3 regions of the Idiomarina sp. 29L genome follow, and region 2 is predicted to be linked to each of the others. Evidence: predicted binding sites of a transcription regulator. Region 2 holds the regulator's gene; each other region holds the start of a gene.
What was found. Region 2 encodes NrdR, which represses ribonucleotide reductase genes. Its sites were predicted from a motif close to AAACACNANATNTNGTGTTT; they were not measured.
Positions count from the first base shown of each region.

Region 1: a site for NrdR is predicted at 3,871-3,890, ahead of nrdA (class 1a ribonucleoside-diphosphate reductase subunit alpha). Genes of this name have one in related genera too.
Region 3: a site for NrdR is predicted at 4,977-4,996, ahead of nrdG (anaerobic ribonucleoside-triphosphate reductase activating protein). Genes of this name have one in related genera too.

Region 1 covers NZ_SDJS01000001.1:639,319-647,453, reverse strand. The annotation lists gene yfaE (class I ribonucleotide reductase maintenance protein YfaE) at 48-308, opposite strand; gene nrdB (class Ia ribonucleoside-diphosphate reductase subunit beta) at 312-1,445, opposite strand; gene nrdA (class 1a ribonucleoside-diphosphate reductase subunit alpha) at 1,463-3,793, opposite strand; gene EST55_RS03155 (HAD-IA family hydrolase) at 4,064-4,750, opposite strand; gene ubiG (bifunctional 2-polyprenyl-6-hydroxyphenol methylase/3-demethylubiquinol 3-O-methyltransferase UbiG) at 4,754-5,485, opposite strand; gene gyrA (DNA gyrase subunit A) at 5,635-8,135, shown strand, end outside.
Region 2 covers NZ_SDJS01000004.1:308,617-316,751, forward strand. The annotation lists gene EST55_RS10575 (peptidylprolyl isomerase) at 1-361, shown strand, start outside; gene EST55_RS10580 (MFS transporter) at 361-1,701, shown strand; gene EST55_RS10585 (2-dehydropantoate 2-reductase) at 1,691-2,596, shown strand; gene ribBA (bifunctional 3,4-dihydroxy-2-butanone-4-phosphate synthase/GTP cyclohydrolase II) at 2,577-3,692, opposite strand; gene ribD (bifunctional diaminohydroxyphosphoribosylaminopyrimidine deaminase/5-amino-6-(5-phosphoribosylamino)uracil reductase RibD) at 3,698-4,834, opposite strand; gene nrdR (transcriptional regulator NrdR) at 4,827-5,276, opposite strand; gene glyA (serine hydroxymethyltransferase) at 5,328-6,584, opposite strand; gene ettA (energy-dependent translational throttle protein EttA) at 6,744-8,135, shown strand, end outside.
Region 3 covers NZ_SDJS01000002.1:547,795-555,929, forward strand. The annotation lists gene EST55_RS06290 (cytochrome P450) at 1-509, shown strand, start outside; gene nhaD (sodium:proton antiporter NhaD) at 652-2,085, opposite strand; gene EST55_RS06300 (ribonucleotide reductase subunit alpha) at 2,115-2,519, opposite strand; gene nrdD (anaerobic ribonucleoside-triphosphate reductase) at 2,630-4,468, opposite strand; gene nrdG (anaerobic ribonucleoside-triphosphate reductase activating protein) at 4,471-4,944, opposite strand; gene EST55_RS06315 (nitric-oxide reductase large subunit) at 5,293-7,533, shown strand; gene EST55_RS06320 (methyl-accepting chemotaxis protein) at 7,596-8,135, shown strand, end outside.

The DNA.
Region 1 (8,135 bases), on a different contig from region 2:
TTACCGATGACTGTAATCGATTCTGTGAATAGCCAATACGCTCTGTGCTAGTGTTCAATATCCAGGTCGGATTCCGGTACGCAACAGCAGAGCAAAATATCGCCCTTTCGAACGTAAGCTAACGGCTCAGTGGTATAACGTACTTGACCAGAATTTAGTTTAGTCCGGCATGCACCACAAAATCCACTACGACAATGGTAGTGCATTTCCAGCTGGTGTTTTTCCAGTGTCTCCAGCAACGTTCCTTCAGTCGCGTCAACGGCAAGCTCAGGCCCACCGTTAACTTTGACGTTAAAGGTTTTAGTCATAGCTTAGAGATCAAAGTCCCCAAGATCGGAGGCGTTAACTTCGCTATCAATTTGGCCAACCAGGTAAGAGGTAATTTCCGCTTCCTGAGGAGCCACCTGCACGTTGTCAGAAACCAAATACTTGTTCATCCACGGCAGCGGGTTAGAGCGCATATTTTCGAAAGGAGCGTCAAAGCCAATTGCCTGCATACGTAGGTTGGCGATGTACTCAACGTACTGACATAACATGCTCTCGTTCAGACCAATCATTGATCCGTCTTTGAACAGGTAGTGAGCCCATTGCTTTTCCTGCTTCACTGCGGTCATGAAAATTTCATAAGCTTCGTCACGCAGCTCTTCGGCAATTTCTTTCATTTCTGGGTCGTCTTCGCCGTACTGCCATAAGTTCAGAATATGCTGAGTTGAAGTTAAATGGACGTTTTCATCGCGTGCAATCAGCTTAATGATTTTGGCGTTACCTTCCATGAGCTCACGCTCAGCGAATGCGAAAGTACAGGCAAAGCTGACATAGAAACGAATGGCTTCCAGTGCGTTCACCGAGTTAATGCACAAGAACAGTTTCTTTTTAATTTCGCGCTGAGTCACATTGTACGTTTCACCGTCGATCGTTACTTCACCTTCACCGTGGGTTTGCCACAGCTGTGTGTAGAAAATAAGGTCGTCGTAGTATTGCGAAATATCGTTCGCACGAATTTTAATTTGCTCGTTAATAACGATGTCTTCAAACACTTCGCTTGGGTCAGTAAACAAGTTACGCAAAATATGCGTGTATGAGCGAGAGTGAATGGTCTCAAAGAATGACCAGGTCTCAATCCAGGTTTCTAACTCTGGAATCGACACAATCGGTAACAACGCAATATTTGGTGAACGACCCTGAATAGAATCCAGCAGTGTTTGATATTTCAGGTTTGAAATAAACACGTGCTTTTCGCTGTCAGTGAGTTTATTAAAGTCGACTCGGTCACGGCTTACGTCAATTTCTTCAGGGCGCCAGAAAAAGCTAATTTGTTTTTCTATAAGCTTTTCAAAAATACTGTGTTTTTGTTGATCGTATCGAGCCACGTTAACCGAGTTACCTAAAAACATAGGTTCGGTTAACGGGTTCGTTTGTTCCTGGTTAAACGTTGAGTACGACATTTCGCAAAATCCTTCTTTTAAATTTTACAAGCGCCGCCGGCACAGTCGTCATCTTCTTCAATGATGACTTCAGATGGCTGTGCACCAGGCTTTTCTGCTGTTTTACGGGCTGCGATATCTGATTGATTATCGGCCGCACCGTCACGCGTGTTGTGATAATAGAGGGTCTTAACGCCCAGCTTGTAAGATGTCAGCAGGTCTTGTAACAACTGTTTCATCGGTACTTTACCCGCATCGAACTTGCCTGGATCGTAGTTGGTGTTGGCAGAAATAGTTTGGTCGACAAACTTCTGCATAATACCGACTAACTCTAAGTAACCTTTATTATTCGGAATTTGCCACAGCAGTTCATATTTATCTTTCAGGGTTTCGTAGTCCGGAACTACTTGCTTAGTAACACCATCTTTTGACGCTTTTACGCTGACAAAACCGCGCGGTGGCTCGATGCCATTGGTCGCATTTGAAATTTGCGAAGACGTTTCAGATGGCATAAGCGCTGAAAGGGTAGAGTTGCGCATACCGTGCTGCTTAATATCAGCGCGCAGTTGATCCCAGTCGAGATGCAGAGGCTCATTACAAACACTGTCCAGCTCTTTCTTATAAGTATCTGTCGGCATAATGCCTTGCGAGTAGGTAGTCTCGTTAAACTTCGGACAGGCCCCTTTTTCTTTTGCCAGGTTCATTGAGGCTTTCATCAGGTAATACTGTATAGCTTCGAAGGTTTTGTGAACCAGACTGTTCGCCGAGCCGTCAGAGTATTTAACACCGTGCTTAGCCAAGTAATAAGCGAAGTTAATGACACCAATACCTAAAGTACGACGGTTCATAGTCGCATTATACGCTGCTGGAACTGGGTATTCCTGATAATCCAGTAGGCTGTCGAGCGCACGAACGGCTAAGTCAGCCAGTTCTTCAAACTCGCCTAAGTCGTTAATTTTACCCAGGTTGAATGCTGACAGGGTACACAGCGCGATTTCACCTTCTTCGTCATTGACGTGTTGTAACGGCTTAGTTGGCAGAGCAATTTCCAGACACAGATTGCTTTGACGAATAGGCGCAACTTTCGAGTCAAACGGGCTATGGGTATTGCAGTGGTCAACGTTTTGCACATAAATACGACCTGTGCTGGCACGCTCCTGCATAAACAGGCTGAATAGCTCAATGGCTTTAATGCGTTTTTTACGAATGCTTTCGTCTTGCTCGTACTGAACATAGAGTTGTTCGAACTTCTCTTGATCTTCGAAGAAAGCGTCGTACAGGCCCGGTACGTCAGACGGGCTGAATAGCGTAATGTAGTCGTCTTTAATTAAGCGTTGATACATTAAGCGGTTGAATTGAACTCCGTAGTCCAAATGACGAACACGGTTTTCTTCAACACCACGGTTGTTCTTAAGCACCAGCAAGCTTTCTACTTCTAAATGCCACAGTGGGTAGAACAGGGTTGCTGCGCCACCACGAACACCGCCTTGCGAACAGCTCTTAACCGCTGTCTGGAAGTATTTGTAAAAAGGAATACAGCCAGTATGGAAAGCCTCACCATTACGAATTGGGCTGCCCAGCGCACGAATGCGACCGGCATTAATACCGATACCGGCGCGTTGAGAAACGTACTTCACAATGGCGCTGGCTGTTGCATTGATAGAATCCAGGCTGTCGCCAGTTTCAATTAATACGCATGAGCTGAACTGACGGGTTGGCGTACGAACGCCAGACATAATTGGCGTTGGTAGTGAAATTTTAAACTCAGACGTCGCATCATAGAAACGCTTGATGTAATCCATGCGAGTTGCTTTCGGATAGTTCGCGAATAAGCAGGCAGCGACTAAAATGTATAAGAACTGGGCGCTTTCATAAATATCGCCAGTCACACGGTTCTGCACTAAATATTTATTTTCAAGCTGCTTGACCGCTGCATAGGAGAAATTCATGTCGCGCCAGTGGTCGACAATCTCGTCCATCTGATCAAACTCAGCTTCGCTGTAGTCTTCCAGCAAGTGCTCGTCATAACGGTGCTCTGCCACCATTTTCTTGACGTGATCGAATAAACGAGGGGGTTCAAATTTCCCGTAAGCACGCTTACGTAAATGAAAGATAGCCAGACGCGCGGCCATGTACTGATAGTCAGGAGCTTCTTCCGAGATTAAATCAGCTGCAGCCTTAATAATGGTCTCGTGAATGTCTTCGGTTTTAATGCCATCGTAAAACTGAATATGAGACTTAATTTCGACTTGAGAAGCGGAAACATTATGCAGGCCTTCCGCTGCCCACATGATCACTCGATGGATTTTATCTAGGTTTAGCGGCTCACGCTCTCCGCTACGTTTGGTGACATACAGTTGCTCGTTCATTTTGCGCCGACTCTTAGCTTTTTGTTATAGAGGTGTACCCACAAGATATTGTGGTCATTAGTTATACAGAGTGAAATTCACACAATATCTAGTGTCTTTGATTTTTCAGTATGCTAGGTCTTAGTCAGACTTTGATCAAGCGAATTTATCGAGAAAATGAAAAGAAATTTGACGTTTAATTGTTGATTTTTTTCTAGCCTTTAATAGACGTGAGTTTGCGAGGACCTCGGCTTTTTATAACTTTTTTGTCTTTAAAAATGGGTTAATAGATCAAGGTTGTGGTAGTCCAATAATATCCAGTAATTCTAATGGTGTGCTAATTCCATAGTCGGCTTTCCAATCGGCTGGTGAGTCACTGTCGCTAATATACCCATAATGAGCCAGTACCGTTGTCATTTCAGCGTTACGGCCAGCCTGAATGTCTCGTTCAGCGTCACCCACGTAGATACAGCTTGTAGGATTAACCCCCAACTGCTCTGCGGCAAGAAGTAAGGGCGCAGGGTCGGGTTTTGATACACTTAGAGTGTCTCCGCAAACAACTGATTCAAAGACATCAAACTCGGGAAAGCTAGGCAGTAATTCTTGGGTCAACTGCTTAGGTTTGTTAGTAACAATTGCTACTTTTACTTGAGCTTGAATCAGAGCATTGAGTAGCGGTACAACACCTTCGTACACATGGGTCTTAGCGGCAATACTGTTCGAATAGGCGTCCAAAAAAGCTTTCCGTAACTCGCTTTCATGGGTCTGCAGCTCTTCTGAAAAGGCTAGCTTTAGCAAACCTCTGGAACCATGGGAGGCAACTGGCGTGTAAATGTCTTCATGAACAGGTTCTTTAGCATATAAAGCGCACACATTATTTAGTGCCGCGCCGAGATCAGGAGCTGTGTTCAGCAAGGTGCCATCGAGATCGAATAGCACGCCTTCGGGAAGCTTGGGGTTATTAGCGAGATTTTTCATGAGCTAGGTCAGAGGCTTTTGTAAAACAGTAATGTAATTCACGTCTATGTCGGTTTCTGACAAAGTGAATCCTTTTAATGGATGGAAAATTAATCCATTAATATCAATCTCATTAAGTCCGGCTTCATCGGTCATACGAAGAAGTTCCGACGGCTTAATAAAACGCTGATGCTGGTGTGTGCCTTTGGGCACCCAACCCAGTATATGTTCAGCAGCCAAAATACCCAGCAGCCAGGACTTAACGTTACGGTTTAGGGTTGAGAAAAACACTAAACCGCCGGGGTTAACCGCTTTTGCGCAGGCATTAACTATAGAGGCTGGGTCAGGCACGTGTTCCAGCATTTCTAAACAGGTTACCGCATCATACTGACTTTCATGTTCGGCCGCGTGATTTTCAACGGCGACACATTGATAATCGACAGAAATGTCGCTTTCCAATGCATGCAGACGAGCAATTTTTAGTGACTCTTCGGCTAAATCGATACCGGTAACTTTGGCGCCACGCTCTGCCATAGCTTCGCTGAGCAGACCACCACCACAACCAACATCGAGAATGTTTTTGCCAAATAAGCCATTAGCGTGTTGCTCAATAAAAGACAGCCGAACCGGGTTAATTTCGTGCAAAGGTTTGAATTCGCCTTCCGGGTCCCACCAACGCGAGGCTAGGGCCGAGAACTTAGCGATTTCTTCTAAATCGACGTTTTTTTGTTCAGTATTTTTGTTTTCTTGAGTCATGGAGTGCACTGTTGTGAGCGATAAATAACGCGGCTAGTCTACCCTAGCTAAAGAATAAGAAAAAGAGGGTGCGAGACTCGTTTCGGATGGGTACAATGACTGCATCAAAATAACAAAGATATGCGGATTTTTATTTTAGGGACTGAACTATGAGCGATCTAGCCAGAGAAGTGTCACCGGTTAATATCGAAGATGAATTAAAAAGCTCTTATCTCGATTATGCGATGAGCGTTATCGTCGGGCGTGCATTGCCTGACGTCAGGGACGGATTAAAACCGGTACACCGACGTGTCTTATTCGCAATGAACGAGTTGCGTAACGACTACAACAAACCCTATAAAAAGTCAGCGCGTGTGGTCGGTGACGTTATCGGTAAATATCACCCGCACGGTGACAGCGCGGTGTATGACACTATTGTTCGTATGGCGCAGGACTTTTCATTGCGTTACATGCTGGTTGACGGGCAGGGTAACTTTGGTTCGGTCGATGGCGACTCAGCAGCGGCGATGCGTTACACCGAAATTCGCATGGCTAAAATCTCTCACCAGTTACTGGCCGATTTAGACAAGGAAACCGTCGACTTTGTCGATAACTATGACGGTACTGAACGCATTCCTGACGTACTGCCAACACGTGTTCCTAACCTTTTGGTTAACGGTTCTTCCGGTATCGCGGTTGGTATGGCGACCAATATTCCGCCGCATAACCTGACTGAGGTCATTAACGGCTCTCTGGCGATGATCGACAACCCAGATATCGATGTTGATGGGTTAATGGAATACATCCCGGGTCCGGACTTCCCAACGGCTGCCACCATTTCAGGCCGGAGCGGCATTGTAGAAGCGTACAAAACGGGTCGTGGTCGCATTCACTTGCGTGCTAAAGCGGAAGTAGAAGTTGACGAAAAAACCGGCAAAGAAACCATTGTTGTTACGGAAATTCCGTATCAAGTGAACAAAGCGCGCTTAATTGAAAAAATTGCTGAACTAGTAAAAGAGAAGCGCGTTGAAGGTATTAGCGCCTTGCGCGACGAGTCTGACAAAGACGGTATGCGCATTGTCATTGAAATACGCCGTGGTGATGTTGGCGAGGTGGTACTGAATCACTTATACGCAAACACCCAATTACAAGTGGTGTTTGGTATTAACATGGTGGCGCTGGATAAAAATCAGCCGCGTCTATTTAATTTGCGCGACATGCTGGATTGCTTTATCCGTCACCGTCGCGAAGTTGTAACTCGCCGCTCGGTTTACGAGTTACGTAAGGCGCGTGAACGTGCTCATATCTTGGAAGGTCTGGCGATATCGCTGGCGAATATAGATGAAGTTATTGAGTTAATTCGTCGCTCTCCAACACCTGCGGAAGCGAAAGCCGGGCTTATTTCCCGTGCCTGGAAACTGGGTGACGTTGCTGCCATGCTGGAAACGGCTGGTGTTGATGCGGCACGTCCGGATCACTTGCCGGAAGAGTACGGCATTAAAGGTGACAACTATCATCTGACCGAAGCACAAGCGCAAGCCATTCTTGATTTACGTTTACACAAACTCACAGGCTTAGAGCACGAGAAAATTCTTGATGAATACAAAGGTCTGTTAGAGCAAATCGCTGAACTATTGCACATTTTGCGTAGCTCAGAGCGTCTAATGGAAGTGATTCGCGAAGAGCTTGTTGAAATTCGTGATAACTTTGGTGACGAACGTAAGACAGATATTACTGCTGCAGCGCACGACATCAGCATGGAAGACCTGATTAATGAAGAAGATGTTGTGTTGACGCTCTCTCATGAAGGTTATGTGAAATATCAGCCGCTGACTGAGTACGAAGCACAGCGCCGTGGCGGTAAAGGTAAAGCCGCAACGAAAATGAAGGACGAAGACTTCATTGAACGTCTGTGGGTTGCGAATACGCACGACACCATTTTGTGCTTCTCGACTCGTGGTCGTATTTACTGGATGAAGGTGTATCAGTTGCCGTTAGCAAGCCGAGCATCGCGCGGTAAGCCGATTGTTAACTTGCTGCCTCTTGAAGAGGATGAACGCATTACCGCTATTCTGCCAACCCGCGACTATCCGGAAGACAAGTTCGTGGTTATGGCAACGAAGAACGGCACGATTAAGAAGACACCATTGCCTGAGTATTCTCGCCCACGTAATGGTGGAATCATTGCTCTTAACCTGGTGGAAGGCGACGAGCTTATCGGTGTTGATATTACTGACGGTAATGGCGACATCATGTTGTTCTCAGATGCGGGTAAAGTGGTTCGCTTTGCGGAAGAGCAGGTTCGCTCTATGGGTCGCACTGCAACGGGTGTTCGCGGTATTCGTTTGGAAGAAGGCCAGCGTGTGGTGTCACTTATAGTGCCGCGTGAGTACGAAGACCAGGAAGCGGCCGTTCTGACGGTTACAGAGAATGGTTATGGTAAGCGTACGCCATTGAGTGAATACCCAGCTAAGAGCCGTGCAACCAAAGGTGTGGTTTCTATTAAAGTGAGTGAGCGAAATGGCTCGGTTGTCGGTGCGATGGAAGTTATCGATGGCAACGAAATTATGCTTATCAGTAATAAAGGCACATTGGTTAGAACTCGCGTCAACGAAGTATCTACGGTTGGTCGTAACACGCAAGGTGTCCGCCTAATTCGCACTGGTGATGA
Region 2 (8,135 bases):
TTTTGTCATTCAAGGCGGCGGCTATGATAAAGACTTTCAGGGAAAACCCACTTTTGAACAGGTTGTCAATGAGTCTGGCAATGGGCTGCTCAATGAATACGGTACTATTGCAATGGCCCGAGAACGAGATCCACACACAGCAACTCGTCAGTTTTTCTTTAATCTCAACGACAATACGTCTTTAAACCCCGACAAGGGCGACTGGGGGTATACCGTTTTTGGACGTATTGTGGATGGCTTAGATGTGCTGGAAAAAATGGCTCAGCTTGAGTCAAAACCTTTTGACGATACAACCGGTTGGCGGGATGTTGCAAAGAATCCACCGGTTTTAAAGCGAATTGAAATAGTTCCTCAAAATTAATGGAAAAGCATATCCCCTTCTGGCAAGACATGGATGTTTATAAGCAGTCGCGCGTCTGGGTTATTTTCGTGCTCGGCATCGCCAGCGGATTTCCCTGGGTGATGATTGGCTCTGCGCTTTCCGCCTGGCTTCAGGAGGAAGGGCTAACTCGCTCTGTTATCGGCTATTTCGGCGCTGTTTTTGGGGCTTACTCCATTAACTTTTTGTGGTCACCACTTATCGATAATGTGAGACTTCCCTTACTAACAAGGTGGTTAGGGCAACGTCGAAGTTGGATATTTTTGTGCCAGCTATTGATTGCCACTGGTTGCTTTGCACTTGCTAGCTTGAATATCACTGACAGTCTGCACATCGCGGGTTTAACCGCATTAGCCATCGCTATAAGTTCAGCCACGCAAGACATTGCTATTGATGCTTACCGTATCGAATCATTCTCTGAGAGCGAAGGCCGCTTACAAAGTGCGGGAGCTGCCATGGCAACCGCAGGTTGGTGGACAGGCTATAGCGGCTTAGGCGCACTGCCCTTTTTTATCGTCGACGGCGTCAACTGGAGTTGGCAACACGCCTATTTCGGTCTCGGTTGTGTCATGCTGTTTCTGGCCGCTATTGTACTGCTTGTTCGCCGCACGACTTATACCGCCGTTTCAGAGACAGCTGAGCCTATATCGAATTGGTTTAGCTTTTTCAAAGAGCGCATAAAGCACACCGTTGTTTCACCCATTGCTGAGTTTTTCACACGAAACGGCATAAAACTCGCGTTGTCACTTTTGGCATTTATTTTCTTGTTCAAAATTGGTGAAGCCTTTTTAGGCCGCATGTCTATTGTGTTCTATAAAGAAATTGGCTTTACCAACACGGAAATTGGCACCTATTCCAAGCTTGTAACCTGGTGGGTTACTATTGTCTTTGCAGTGTTAGGCAGCGTTGTTAACCTAAGACTGGGCATTGTGAAAGGACTGATTATTGGTGGTTTAGCCATGTCCGCTTCAAATCTTATGTTCTCCTGGATTGCATTAGTCGGTCCCAACACCAATTTGTTCTTAAGTGCCGTTCTTATTGATGGCTTTACCAGTGCCTGGTCCACTGTGGCTTTTGTTGCGTTCATTAGCTTGCTGTGCAACCGAACCTTTACGGCAACTCAGTATGCGCTAATGGCGTCGCTGGGAACTTTGGGTAAAACGGTATTGGCGTCGTACAGCGGTGTGTTGGTCGATACGATGAACGGTAACTGGCCGCTATTTTTCGTTTTAACGGCGGTAATGGTCATTCCCAGCCTTTGTTTCCTTTGGTTTATTCGTAAGCCGCTGAAAAAGCTTGAGGAAGCAAGAGATGCAAGCTGACTATCATTGGTACGTGTTAGGTCCTGGTGCCATTAGCGGGCTCATCGCCTCCCATTTGCTTGAAGCTAAGCAGCAATGCTCGGCTTTAACTCGCAAAAAAGAATCTAAGCACGGTCAATTAACTTTAAAAGAAGGCACAATAAACAGCACTTATACATTACCTTTTCTACCGACACAGAAATGTCAGTTGGCCAAAGACGCGGTGTTTATTGTTGCAGTAAAAGCCTTTGATGTCGTAAATACTTTGGAAAGTATCACTGCAATTCCCGGCTTTGACAAAGACACGCCAATAATTCTGAGTCACAATGGTATGCTTGAGTTGCCTAACTCACTAACCTCATTGAATATTTATCACCTAGTGACCACCCATGGTGCGGTGAAGCTTGCTCAAGAGCCAACACATATTGTCATTGAGCACCGAGGGAAAGGTCGAAGTTGGTTGCAGCAGAAAGAAAATAAAGCAGACTTCGAGGCGATTTTAGCAAAGAGTTTTAAGCCCATTCTTTTTGAAAGCGATATTCAAACCCGCCGTTGGTCAAAGCTTTTAATTAATTGCGTAATAAACCCATTAACCGCCATTCATCAGTGTAACAATGGCGAACTGCTTAAAGCTGAGTGGCAGGAAGTTATTCAATCGTTGGTCGACGAAGCGGTCTGCGTTGCTCGCGTCGAACAGGTCAATTTAGATGCCAAGAGTGTTTACGAGGAAATACTAAGAGTCGCTGGCGAAACCCGAAACAACGAGTCTTCAATGAGACAAGATATACGTCATAATCGCCGTACAGAAATTGACTACCTGACGGGTTATATTATCAAAAGAGCGAAAAAAGCCGGCTTAAAAGTGCCGGCTCACGAAAAACTAATGAGCGACTTTATCAGTCTCTATCCTCAATAAAGTCGACCACTTCTAAACCAAAGCCGGATAACGCAGAGTAACGCTTCGGCGAACTCATCAAGCGCATTTTATGAATGTTTAAATCCGCCAATATTTGCGAGCCTAAGCCCACATTACGTGACGCATTTGAAGCCGACGCCGTTGGTTTATGCTCACCATGGTCTTGTGCTTCAAACTCTTTTACCTGCGCAATAATATCTTCTGGCGTTTGCTGGCGGCCAATAATCACTAATACACCGTCATTCTCGGCAATGTAAGACATTGCTTTCTGAATTGGCCAACTGCGTTTTGCAGCTCGATCCGTCAGGAAAGTGTCATGGAAAGTGTCCTGTAAGTGCACGCGTACGTTGGTCACTTTATCTTCTGATAGGTCACCGTGCACAAGCGCCTGATGAACCTGTTTATCAATAGTGTCCTGATACGTCACTAAGTGAAATTCGCCAAACGCGGTTGGCAAGGAGCATTCGGCCACTCGCTCAATAGTTCTCTCCTGCGTTGAGCGGTATTCGATTAAATCGGCAATAGTCCCAACTTTAATATCATGCTGTTTTGCGAAGACCTCAAGATCTGGGCGGCGTGCCATAGTACCGTCTTCATTCAGCACTTCTACAATAACAGAAGCAGGTTCGAACCCTGCTAAGCGCGCTAAGTCGCAGCCCGCTTCGGTATGACCTGCGCGGTTAAGTACACCGCCCGATTTTGCTTTCAATGGAAAAATGTGTCCCGGCATGACTAAATCTTCAGGCTTAGCATCTTTTTTCACCGCATCCAGCACTGTTTTCGCGCGGTCGGCTGCCGAAATTCCTGTTGTAACGCCCTCTGCCGCTTCAATAGAAACGGTAAAGTTTGTTGCATAAGGCGCGTTATTTTTGTCCACCATCAGCGGTAAATTCAGTTGCTGGCAACGCTCTTCAGTTAAGGTTAAGCAGATAAGTCCTCGGCCATAACGCGCCATAAAGTTAATCGCTTCTGGCGTCGCGCATTCCGCAGCAATAATAAGGTCACCCTCATTTTCGCGATCTTCATCATCCATCAGGATGACCATTTTTCCCTGACGGATGTCTTCTATAATCTCTTCTGTGCTATGCAATGACATAACGCTTAACCTTTTCCTGTCATAAATTGGGGTACTGCGATAACTCGTTGGTCATCACCAACCTGACGCCTGTCAGTTATTTTAAAGCGTATCGCTTTGTCTAAAGTATTCGGTTCGTCAATATCAAAGAGTGAACGCGCCGCGTTGCCCAGTAGCTGACCTGAGCTGTACATTATTAGCCGGTCACAATAACCCGCCTCTATAAGTGCTGCTGCTAAAGAGGCACCACATTCAGTCCAAACTTGATTCACTTCCCGTTTAGCCAGCTCAGTCATCAAAGCGCTCAGCTCAACTTTTCCGCTGGCTGCTTTATCAATTATAACCTCGTGGCAATGGGCATGGCGGATCGGTTTTCCCGGCTCGCATCTAACTAACCATACCGGTGCGGATGATTCAAAGATTTTAGCATCATCAGTCACTCGGTTTTGGCTGTCGATAACAATACGTATCGGCTGTTTTAACGGTTCAGGTAAAGACCTTGTCGCTGGCCACTGGCTCTGCCGAACCGTCAGCATGGGGTCATCTTTTAAAATGGTATCAGCACCAGTAAGGATCGCGTCGGACTGAGCTCGCCAATACTGAACATCGGCACGCGCATGGGAACCTGTTATCCATTGGCTGCGGCCATCCGATAACGCTGTTTTTCCATCCAGCGATGAGGCCATTTTGACAGTAATGAAAGGACGGTTTTCTCGCATTCTGGACAAGAACCCTGGGTTCAGCTGTTCCGCAGATTTTTCCAACACGCCAACCAACACGTCAATATCCGCTTCGTGCAAACGCTTAATGCCATTGCCACTTACCCGAGGGTTCGGATCATGCATAGCAACCACAACACGCGCAATGCCCGCTTCAATTAAAGCGTCCGCACAGGGCGGCGTGCGTCCCATGTGGCTGCACGGCTCTAAAGTCACATAAGCCGTTGCACCTTTTGCGTCAGCACCGGCCTGCTTTAACGCATGAACTTCCGCGTGCGGTTCGCCGGCTCGCTGATGCCAGCCTTCACCAATGATTTTATTGTCTTTGGTTATCACACAACCGACAGCAGGGTTAGGACGCGTTGTCATAATACCGCGCCGAGCCAACTCAATGGCACGATGCATCATTTCGTGATCAATTTTTAGCTGCGACGGTTTAATCATTCAGACGAGCGATTTCTTCGCCAAACTCTCGAATATCTTCGAACGAGCGATAAACGGAAGCAAACCTTACATAGGCCACTTTATCGATTTGTTTCAGGTTTTCCATAACCAATCCGCCAATAAAATTACTGGTTATTTCACGCTCACCCGTCGCACGGATACTCGATTTAATTTTATTAATAGCCTGTTCCATAAGCTCCAGACTAACTGGGCGCTTTTCGAGTGCTCTTAACAACCCGTTACGGAGCTTATCTTCATTGAATGGTTCTCTCGAGCCATCGGTTTTAATAACCCGCGGCATGATAAGTTCAGCCGTTTCAAACGTCGTAAAACGCTCCTTGCAATGATTACACTCTCGCCGGCGACGTACCGAGGCGCCATCCGCAACTAATCGCGAATCAATAACCTTGGTGTCTTGTGTGCCACAAAATGGACAATGCATTGCCTGACTCCTTTAAGTGCGCTTTACGACTCGAGTAACGATAGTGCGTAATTATCCGTATACTGGAAAATTAGCGCATAACGCTTTTACTTGTTCGCGAACTTCGCTGATTTTGTTTTCGTTCGAGATATCATCCAGAACGTCACAAATCCAGTTAGCAACTTGTTCAGCTTCCGCTTCTTTAAAGCCACGGCGAGTAATTGCCGGTGTACCTAAACGCAAGCCAGAAGTCACAAAAGGTGAACGTGGGTCATTCGGAACCGCATTCTTATTAACCGTAATAAATGCATCACCTAAAGCAGCATCTGCATCTTTACCGGTAATGTCTTTGTCAATTAGGTCAACCAGGAACAGGTGGTTCTGAGTACCGTTAGAGACAATCTTATAGCCGCGAGATTGCATTGCTTTGACCATTACGTTCGCATTTTTTAACACTTGTTGTTGGTACGCTTTGAATTCAGGCTGTAAAGCTTCCTGGAATGCGACCGCTTTACCAGCAATAACATGGCAGAGTGGACCACCTTGGTTACCCGGGAATACGGCGCTGTTCAGTTTCTTGTGTAGCTTTTCGTCATCACTACCGGAAATAATCAAACCACCACGTGGGCCCGCCAGGGTTTTATGCGTAGTCGTTGTAACAACATGCGCATAAGGCACTGGGTTTGGATATTCACCGGCAGCAATTAAGCCCGCTACATGCGCCATATCGACCATTAAATAAGCGTCTACTTTATCGGCAATTTCACGGAATTTTTTCCAGTCAACAATACCAGAGTATGCTGAGAAGCCGGCAACAATCACTTTCGGCTTATGTTCTTGCGCCAGCTTTTCAACTTCGGCGTAGTCTATTTCGCCAGTGCTTTCATCCAGACCGTAAGACACTGCGTTGTACAATTTACCGGAGAAGTTAACACCAGAGCCGTGAGTTAAGTGACCACCGTGAGCCAGGCTCATGCCTAAGAAAGTATCGCCCGCTTCCATTAATGCCATAAAAGCCGCAGTGTTTGCTTGTGAACCAGAGTGCGGTTGCACGTTTGCGTATTTTGCACCGAATAACTCTTTGGCACGCTCAATGGCTAAGTCTTCAACCTTATCGACAAACTCACAGCCACCATAATAACGCTTATGTGGATAGCCTTCTGCGTACTTGTTGGTTAACTGAGAACCTTGCGCCTGCATGACTCGCGGACTGGTGTAGTTTTCTGACGCAATCAGCTCAATGTGTTGCTCCTGACGCTCAACTTCGCCTTGCATCGCTTGCCATAAGTCCGCATCAAAGTCGGCAATGTTCATCTCAGATTTCAGCATTACAGCTCTCCAAATCATTAAATGGTCTTAATTTGTCGGGTATTTTACCTTAAAACACAAATGAGTGCCTAGTTCAGCACAACAAAGTTTGGGGATGTTCGTAAATAACAGTAAACTATGCAGTAACTTTTTTGTTGATAGGAAGGATTTTACGTCGCTATGGCGCAATATATCTATTCAATGTCTCAGGTGAGCAAAGTAGTGCCACCTAAGAAAACCATCTTAAAAGATATTTCTCTGTCGTTTTTTCCAGGGGCCAAAATTGGTGTTCTGGGTGTTAACGGTGCCGGTAAGTCGACCCTGCTCCGCATTATGGCGGGTGTTGATACAGAGTATGAAGGTGAAGCTCGCGCATTATCAGGGACTCAAATTGGTTACCTGCCACAGGAGCCTGAGCTCGATGAAAGCAAAACGGTCAAAGAAACGGTTGAAGAGGCTGTTACAGACGTAAAAGAAGCGCTGGGCCGCCTCGATGAAATTTACGCGGCCTACGCTGATGAGAATGCTGATTTCGACGCGCTGTCGAAAGAACAAGGCGAACTGGAAGCACTGTTGCAAGCCAAAGACGGTCACAACATTGAAAATATTCTGGAACGCGCAGCAGATGCTTTACGCCTTCCTGAATGGGACGCCAAAATCGGCAACCTGTCGGGTGGTGAGCGACGTCGTGTGGCTATTTGTCGTTTACTGTTATCTAAGCCGGACATGCTGCTGTTAGACGAGCCTACCAACCACCTTGATGCAGAGTCGGTTGCTTGGCTAGAGCGTTTCTTGCACGATTACACGGGGACCGTCGTTGCCATTACCCACGACCGCTACTTCCTCGATAACGTTGCAGGTTGGATCCTTGAACTTGACCGTGGCTATGGTATTCCATGGGAAGGTAACTACTCGTCCTGGCTGGAACAGAAAGAGAAACGCCTGGAGCAGGAAGAACGTGCCGAGAAAGCTCGCCAGCGGACGATTAAACAAGAACTTGAGTGGGTACGTACTAACCCGAAAGGTCGCCAGGCGAAAAGCAAAGCGCGTCTTAACCGCTTTGAAGAGCTGCAAAGTGGCGACTATCAGAAACGTAACGAGACCAACGAGTTGTTTATTCCGCCAGGCCCTCGCCTGGGTGATAAGGTCATTGAAGTTAACGGTATTAGTAAGGCTTACGAGAAGCGCCAGCTTATCGACAACCTAAGCTTCAGTGTTCCTAAAGGCGCTATTGTCGGTATTATCGGTCCTAACGGCGCGGGTAAATCAACCTTGTTCCGTATGATCAGCGGCGAAGAAAAGCCTGACAGTGGCTCTATCGAATTGGGTGAAACCGTGCAACTGGCCAGTGTTGATCAGTTCCGCGACAACATGGATGACAAGAAAACCGTCTTTGAAGAAATTACTGACGGTAACGACATCCTGAAGATTGGTAACTTTGAAGTTAATGGTCGCGCTTATGTCGGTCGCTTTAACTTCCGCGGTACCGACCAACAAAAACGCATTGGCGAGCTATCTGGTGGTGAACGTAACCGGGTGCACTTGGCTAAGCTGTTAAAAGCCGGCGGTAAC
Region 3 (8,135 bases), on a different contig from region 2:
TTGTCAGCATTTTACGCAATTGGACCGCCGGCGAAGTGGGCACCATTGCTGCTGCGATTGGCAGTATTTTCTACTTCTTCGCAGAAAATCCACTTGTTGCAGAGCAAATACGCAACGGCGACTTAAGTACCGACGACGCCGTAGACGAAATACTGCGCATTGACCCTCCACTTATATCAAACCGCCGCCGCGCAACCAAAGACACTGAAATATCAGGCTGTCCCGTGAAACGGGGCGAAAAAGTGACAGTACTCTGGGCATCAGCCAATCGCGATGAGTCCGTATTCAGCAAAGCAGACACCTTTAGCCCTGAGCAAAACAAAGCCAACAACCTGCTTTACGGGCGTGGTATACACATTTGCCCCGGCGCACCGCTAGCCAGAATGGAACTTCGTATATTTACCGAAGAATTACTAAAACACTTCGAGGAGTTCGAGATAACCGACGAACCTAAGCGAGCCAATTACCCGTCCGGTGGGTTTCGCGACTTATTTATGAAGTTGGGCTGATAGGTAAAGTGCGCCTCAGGGCGGGACTTCTGTTATCAGAGAGTGTGTGGCGCCAAGGATGGCGCCACTCAAGCCTTACAGGGATGTACTTGCAGGCGTCTCTCTGATAACAGAAGTTCTGCCCTGAGAGAGCCGCTTCCGCCTAAATATGGAACGTTGCTTCGTTAAGCCACAGGTGCAGCAGTATGCTTGCTATGTAGCCTAGTGCAATGACGGGTGTCCACTTTAGGTGTGAGGCAAAAGTGTAGTAGCCGCGTGCCTGACCCATTAAGGCAACACCAGCAGCGGAGCCAATGGATAGCAAGCTACCACCGGTACCTGCGGTGAGGGTAATGAGCAGCCACTGTCCGTGTGACATGTCGGGTTCCATAGACAGCACCGCAAACATAACCGGGATGTTATCAATAAATGCGGATATCACGCCCAGGATACTGTTCGCCCAAGTGTGGCTCACACCGCCATATAATGATTCAGACAACAAGCTCAAGTAGCCCATAAAACCTAAACCACCTACGCACAGCACGATACCGTAGAAAAACAGCAAGGTATCCCATTCGGCTCGGGAGACACGGCTAAACACGTCAAAAGGCACAACGGATCCCAGCTGCTCTAAACGTTTCTGATCACCGGCGCGCTCAGCCATGGCGCGTTTACGCGCTAACGAGCCTGGTAAGGTCATACGCAGGAAGTAACCGAAGAACTGTAAGTAACCCAGACCCATCATCATGCCCAATACCGGCGGCAGATGTAGCCAAATATGACAGATAACGGCGGTTGCTACGGTCAGTAAAAATAATGAAGTAATGCGCAGTGCGCCACGCTTTAATTCAACTTCAGTATGCAGTGTGCTGGGTTTCTTGTTTTCAATAAAGAAGCTCATGATAAGCGCTGGTATTAAGTAGTTTGCTACTGACGGCAGGAATAACCGCAAAAATTCAGTAAACGTCACTTGCCCGGCTTGCCAAACCATCAGCGTGGTAATGTCACCAAAGGGACTAAAAGCACCACCGGCGTTGGCCGCAATAACAATACTGACACAGCACAGAGCAACAAATTTTTTGTCGTCTTGCGCCACTTTCATAACCACGGCACACATCAACAGTGCGGTTGTCAGGTTGTCAGCAACGGGTGAAATAAAGAAGGCTAGAATACCCGTTATCCAGAACAACTTGCGGTAACTAAAGCCTTTCTTCAAAAGCCAGGCGCGCAATGCGTCGAACAACCGTCGTTCTTCCATCGCGTTGATATAAGTCATTGCCACCAGCAAGAAAAGCATCAACTCGGCAAACTCTAACAAGTTATGTCGAAACGCCGATTCGGCTAACGCGGCATGCTCTCCGGTATAGACAACACCAATGAGAATCCAAATAACACCAGCGGCAACCAGCACCGGTTTGGACTTTCTCATGTGGAGCTTTTCTTCGCCCATCACCAAAATATATGCGAGAGCGAAAATAATCAGGGCGGCGTAGCCAACGGTGGAAGAGGTTAAATCGATACGGTCAGCAGAGGGCTCTGCTGCCAGCACTGATACCGAAAATAACAGGGAAATGACGGTAAACAGTAATTTTGTCATGGCGCTTTTTTAGCGCAAGTTATGCCGATTTACATAACTTGCACCAACTCTCCTTGTCGGTTAATGGTTAAAAAGTGTTTGATCATGCCAGCCTGGATTTGCTGGACCATCATTTCTAAGGGCTGTGAGGCTTCGTCACTGGAAATAGGATGTCCGCCACGACCATCCATTGCGCTTATAAAGGCAATGTCCCAATCAATGTCTGTGCGTTTCGATTCTTCGACAAGAACTTCGAAGTTCTCAACTTCTTCTGGCAACTTGTCGACACACAATACAGGCTCCAAGTTGCCACCGGCCTGTTGTTCAAACTGTTGTTGCTGAATTTGAGTGGGTTGCTCAGGTAGCTGAGCTTTGGCCAAAACAAACAGTAGCCTTTGCGGCTCAGGTTGTTGTTTTGCCATATTAATAAAGTCTTGATAACTGGTAATTTCCATGGTGTCACCGCGTATTCGTGAAGTGCGGGCGGAGAATACCACAAAACCACTTTTTAAATGCATCAAAAAAGAGGGAGCTGAACTCCCTCTTTGTGGGTAGATGTGTCAACTTAACTTGCCTTACGCAGCCCTATATTGGCCTGAGCCGCACCGTTAGTGGCCTGGCTCGCTTCGTCGCGATGATAGTGACGCGCAGCATGCTCTTTACGACGCCCCGCACTGAAGGCAGAAACCCGCTTCAGGTAGCCAATAACTCGTGTGCCGTAGTCAATATTCTCTGAATGACAGCTGGAGCATTCACTTAACGTGCGCTTGTCGATGTGCTCACACTCATTACAAATGGTGATTTTGACGTTAATACAGAAGTAGTTACAGCCAGTTTTCGCAGCAATGTTCAGCAGTGACAAGTAGCCGGTTGTATTCAGCTTTTCATCCATATTCAGGTGCAATGCCGAGCCACCGTCCAAATACTCCACCAACTCCTTACCATGCATCACAAACTTATCCAAAGCATTCGTTTCGTCGTCCTCAACGACGTAGAAATACGAGTTGTAGCAGTCGCGCGATACTTTATAACCGTCGGCTTTGTCCCATTTTGCATTCTTAACACCTAAGTTTTCTGCCGGAACAAACTCGGTATTAAACATGTAGCCGTATTCCGTTTTGGCGGCTTTGTTGGCGTCATAAATAACCTTCAGGTGACGTTCGACAAAGCTCTTATACTCCGGATTATTGCTTGCTCTAATGCCCTGAGATTCGGCGGCTTCGACCATGCCGTTAATGCCAATGGTCAAGAACTGTTTGTCCAGACTGATAAAACCGGCGTCATACACTGTCAGCATACCTGCGTCTTTGTACTCTTCCATAAGCTTGCGGTAAGCCACCTGATACTTATGAATTTTGCTAATTTCTTCCTCTAAATCGCGACCGTCCTGCACTAAACGGTTCATATTAATGGTAATGACATTGATCGATCCGGTCGCAACACCGCCAGCACCCAGGGTGTAAGAGAAGGTATTGTCGCTAATTTCTGAGCGCAAACGGCAGCAGGACGCTAGTGAGTCGGCATTGTCTGACAAATACACAAAGAATGAGTTACCGTTGGCTAATTCCGCCGCCATTTTCTTCGCGAAAACCTGATCTTTACAGGCGCCCTCTTCCGTTAACATGGCAACGGTCACAACCGGGAAGGTCAAAATGGACTTTTCACGCTCTTTATTGAACCAGTCTAAGAAGAAGTCCTGCAAAGCACTGACGGTTTCCCACTTAGGTTTACTAAAATCTTTCGGGAAGACGAAGTCGCCAAACATGCTGTCAAAGTAATGCTTGTCATACACAGAAATGTTCCAGAACACGCTCTGATAACCACGCGCAGCTGCCGGTTGATTAATCGCATACACAACGTGCTGTAAATGATTTTCGATTTGCTTGCGGTGCGTGTTTAAGTAGTCATCACCGTAGTCTTTACGCGCGAAATAGTCGAAGTAAGTCAGGAACTCAACGGTTGCCACCGCGCCAGCGTATTGCGAGCTCACTGCGAAAACAAAATTCACAAAGGAGCCACAAAACGACTCTAAATGTTTAGGCGCCAGCGACTCGCCACCGAGTTTTGTCAAACCGTCGGTTAAAAATGGGTACATCGTCACTGACACGCAATAGGGTTTCAAACTGGTCTCATCGTGCACGTAAATTTCATGATCTTCTATTTGGCGCACATATTCTTTTGCTAAGTTGTCATCGAACAGCTCCGCAATTTTGTTACTGACCTGCTTGCGGTTCACTTGAACAAAAAAGTCTTTCATTAACTCAGCCTCTAAGGTCGCAATGTTCTTCTGCGTAACATTTGCGTTGGCGTCCATTTTCGAACCGTCTGCCGCATTTTGTGCGTTCAGATAGTCCGCAATGAAGTCTACTTTTTCTGAAACCTGGTCGTCGTTTAAGCGCAACATAATTATTCTCCTGTCAGAAACTTGCAGTTCAGTAGCTGCTTTGTTCTTAAATCATAAAATTTTTGATTAGTACGGGGGCTGTCTAAACCGCCCATCTCGGCTATCCATGGCCCGGTTTTTAAGTACGTCAACTGTTCCCTAATGCGCAAAGAGACATCTTCGTAGCCTGTATAAAGACAGGTTTCCAACCCTTCGGCGCGAACTCGTTTTAAGTGTTTTATCAGCGCTTCCGGTTGCCATTCGCCGCCCAGAAACAACACGCACGTAATGAGGCCTTTGTACATAGCCAGGCGCTCTTGCAAGTAGTCTTCGGTTAACGCTAAACCGCTGCCGATGGGCCAACTGTCCACGCTATGACAACCTTTACACCCGACAGGGCAACCCGTAATGGTGTAAGCTAACGCCACTTCATCCGGCACTTCCTGCCAGACAACCTGTTCAGAGCTGTAATGTAGCTGTTGTGGGTAGCTCGTCATAAAACACCATATATCGGACTAATCTATGAATAAAACACTATATCTTGTGTTTTCTTAGCATAGGCAACATAAAATACTGTGCATTGATCATCCTCAAGAAACGCGTTGAATACCTCTAACGGGGTAGAAAATACCTTAAAGGTTGTTTTAACCCTAACAGTAAAAAAAACCCTTTCCAGTTAAGTCATAAAAACCCTAAAAATAAAAAATATTATAAAAATCAAAATGTTAAAAATTGGCACTGAAGTTGCTCTAGGCATGGGGACAGTGAGATCAACATCACTATTCATTCTTTTTTGAGGGAGTAACAACCCATGATGTGGTTCAGAGGTATCAAGGAGGTCAACAATGGCCGGGTATCGTAAGCTTTGGTGGACACTAATCGGTGTTCTTGCAATTACTTTTGGTGTTTTAGGGTATTTTGGAACGGAAGTTTACCGGGAGGCACCGCCTATTCCGGACAAGTTCGTGAGTACCAACGGTAACGTCATTGCAACCGAAGAGTCGGTTCTTGACGGACAAACGGCATGGCAGTCTGTGGGCGGCATGCAGTTAGGCTCTATTTGGGGTCACGGTGCGTACCAGGCACCTGACTGGACAGCGGACTGGCTGCACCGTGAGCTGCTGGCCTGGTTAGACATTCGTGCACAAGAAGTGTTCGGTAAGCCGTATGACAAGCTGACCGGTGTTCAACAAAACCAGCTTGAGTATGAACTGAAAGAAGAGTATCGCACCAATACATACGACAAAGGCTCAAACGAAGTTATTTTGAGCGAGCGCCGTATTCAGGCCATTGAGCAAACCGGTGAGTACTACTCCAAACTGTTCAGTGACGACCCTGAGTTGCGTCCTACTCGCGTCAGCTATGCGATGAAAGAAAACACATTACCTTCGGCAGAGCGTCGTGCGCAAATGAATGATTTCTTTTTCTGGACCGCATGGGCGGCTGCTACTGAACGCCCGGGTGCCGATATCACTTATACCAACAACTGGCCACACGAGACACTGATAGACAACGTGCCTAGCGCGGAAAACATCATTTGGTCTATTGTCAGTGTCATTCTTTTAATTGCCGGTATTGGCTTCCTGATTTGGGCGTGGGCATTTTTACGCGACCAGGAAGAAGAGGAACTGATTGCGCCGGAGCACGACCCTATTTCTAAGGTCAAGCTAACACCTTCGCAAAAAGCACTGGGTAAATATCTGTTTATTGTGGTTGCGTTGTTTAGCTTACAGGTTTTATTGGGTGGCTTAACCGCTCACTATACGGTTGAAGGACAAGAGTTCTACGGCATCAATATCTCTGAGTGGTTCCCCTACTCACTGACACGTACCTGGCATATCCAGGCCGCTATGTTCTGGATTGCGACCGGGTTCTTAGCCGCCGGTTTATTCCTGGCGCCAATTATTAACGGCGGTAAAGATCCTAAATACCAAAAGCTCGGCGTGGACGTGTTGTTCTGGGCGCTGGTTCTGGTTGTTGCGGGTACCTTTATCGGTAACTGGCTGGCGATTGCGCAAATCATGCCAGAACACCTGAACTTCTGGTTAGGCCATCAGGGTTATGAGTACGTCGACTTAGGTCGCTTATGGCAAATTGGTAAGTTCCTCGGCATCGTCTTCTGGCTTGTTCTTATGATGCGCTGTGTTGTTGGCGCTTTCAAAGAGAAAGGCGACAAGAACTTACTGGCATTATTCACCGCTTCAGTCGTTGCCATTGGCCTATTCTACGGAGCTGGCTTCTTCTACGGTGAGCGTACTCACATTTCTATTATGGAATACTGGCGCTGGTGGATTGTTCACCTGTGGGTAGAAGGCTTCTTCGAAGTATTTGCCACTGCCTCATTAGCCTTTATTTTCCACAGCATGGGCTTAGTTTCTCGCCGCATGGCAACCGTTGCTGCACTGGCTTCAGCGTCGCTGTTCATGCTTGGCGGTGTACCAGGTACCTTCCACCACTTGTACTTCGCGGGCACAACCACACCGGTTATGGCCGTAGGCGCAACCTTCTCTGCGCTAGAAGTGGTACCGCTGATTGTACTGGGCTATGAAGCCTGGGAAAACTACAGCCTGCAAAAACGTGCTGACTGGATGCAACGCATTAAATGGCCACTACTGTGCTTCGTTGCTGTTGCGTTCTGGAACATGTTAGGCGCCGGCGTACTAGGCTTTATGATCAACCCGCCTATTTCGCTGTACTACGTGCAAGGTCTGAACACCACACCTACTCACGCACACGCAGCCTTATTTGGTGTGTACGGATTCCTGGCATTAGGCTTTGTATTACTGGTGCTCCGTTACATTCGCCCGAACCTGCAGTTCGACGAGAAACTGATGAAAATGGCCTTCTGGACCATGAACATAGGCTTAGCATTAATGCTCTTCACTAGCTTGCTGCCCGTCGGTTTCATCCAGTTCTACGCGGCGGCGACTGAAGGTTTATGGTACGCGCGCAGTGAGGCCTTCATGCAACAGCCTCTGCTACAGAACCTGCGTTGGTTCCGTACCCTTGGTGATATGGTCTTCATCGTTGGTGCGCTCGGCATCAGCTGGCAAGTCGTCAAAGGCTTAAAGCATAAATCTGCTTAACCCTTACTAAACCAGGCTTCTGCAACTTTTGTAGAAGTCTGGTTTTTCTTTTTGGAGGCCCCATGCAGTTAATCGAAAAATTAGGGTATGTCCGCAGTCATCAATGCTCATCGACTCAGTCTCAATTACGCCAGCGTATCGCACAGCTTGAAGCTGAAAACACCACGCTGTCAGGACAACTAGAATCGGCTCAGCAAGCCGTTTCGCAACAGCAAACCGAACTCAACGACTACCGTCAACGCCTGACGTTTGTTGAGAATTTCACTGAGTCACTGGCGGGTTACCAAAACACCTTTTCACAGCTCAGCGATTTACTACAACGAGAACGCGAAACCATTCTTACCATTGACCAAAACAACCAGTCGGGTGAATCCACAATGTCAGCTGTGGTCGGCAACTTGTCGTCCATTGTTAATGATATCGAGTCGACGTCAGAAAGTATCGCCGCGTTAAAGGGGCACACTCAGGAAATTGAGCAAACCAGCGGTGATGTCCGTGGTGTGGCGGAGACCACTAACCTACTGAGTTTGAATGCCAATATCGAAGCGGCGCGGGCCGGTGAACATGGCCGTGGCTTTACCGTGGTCGCTAACGAAGTCCGG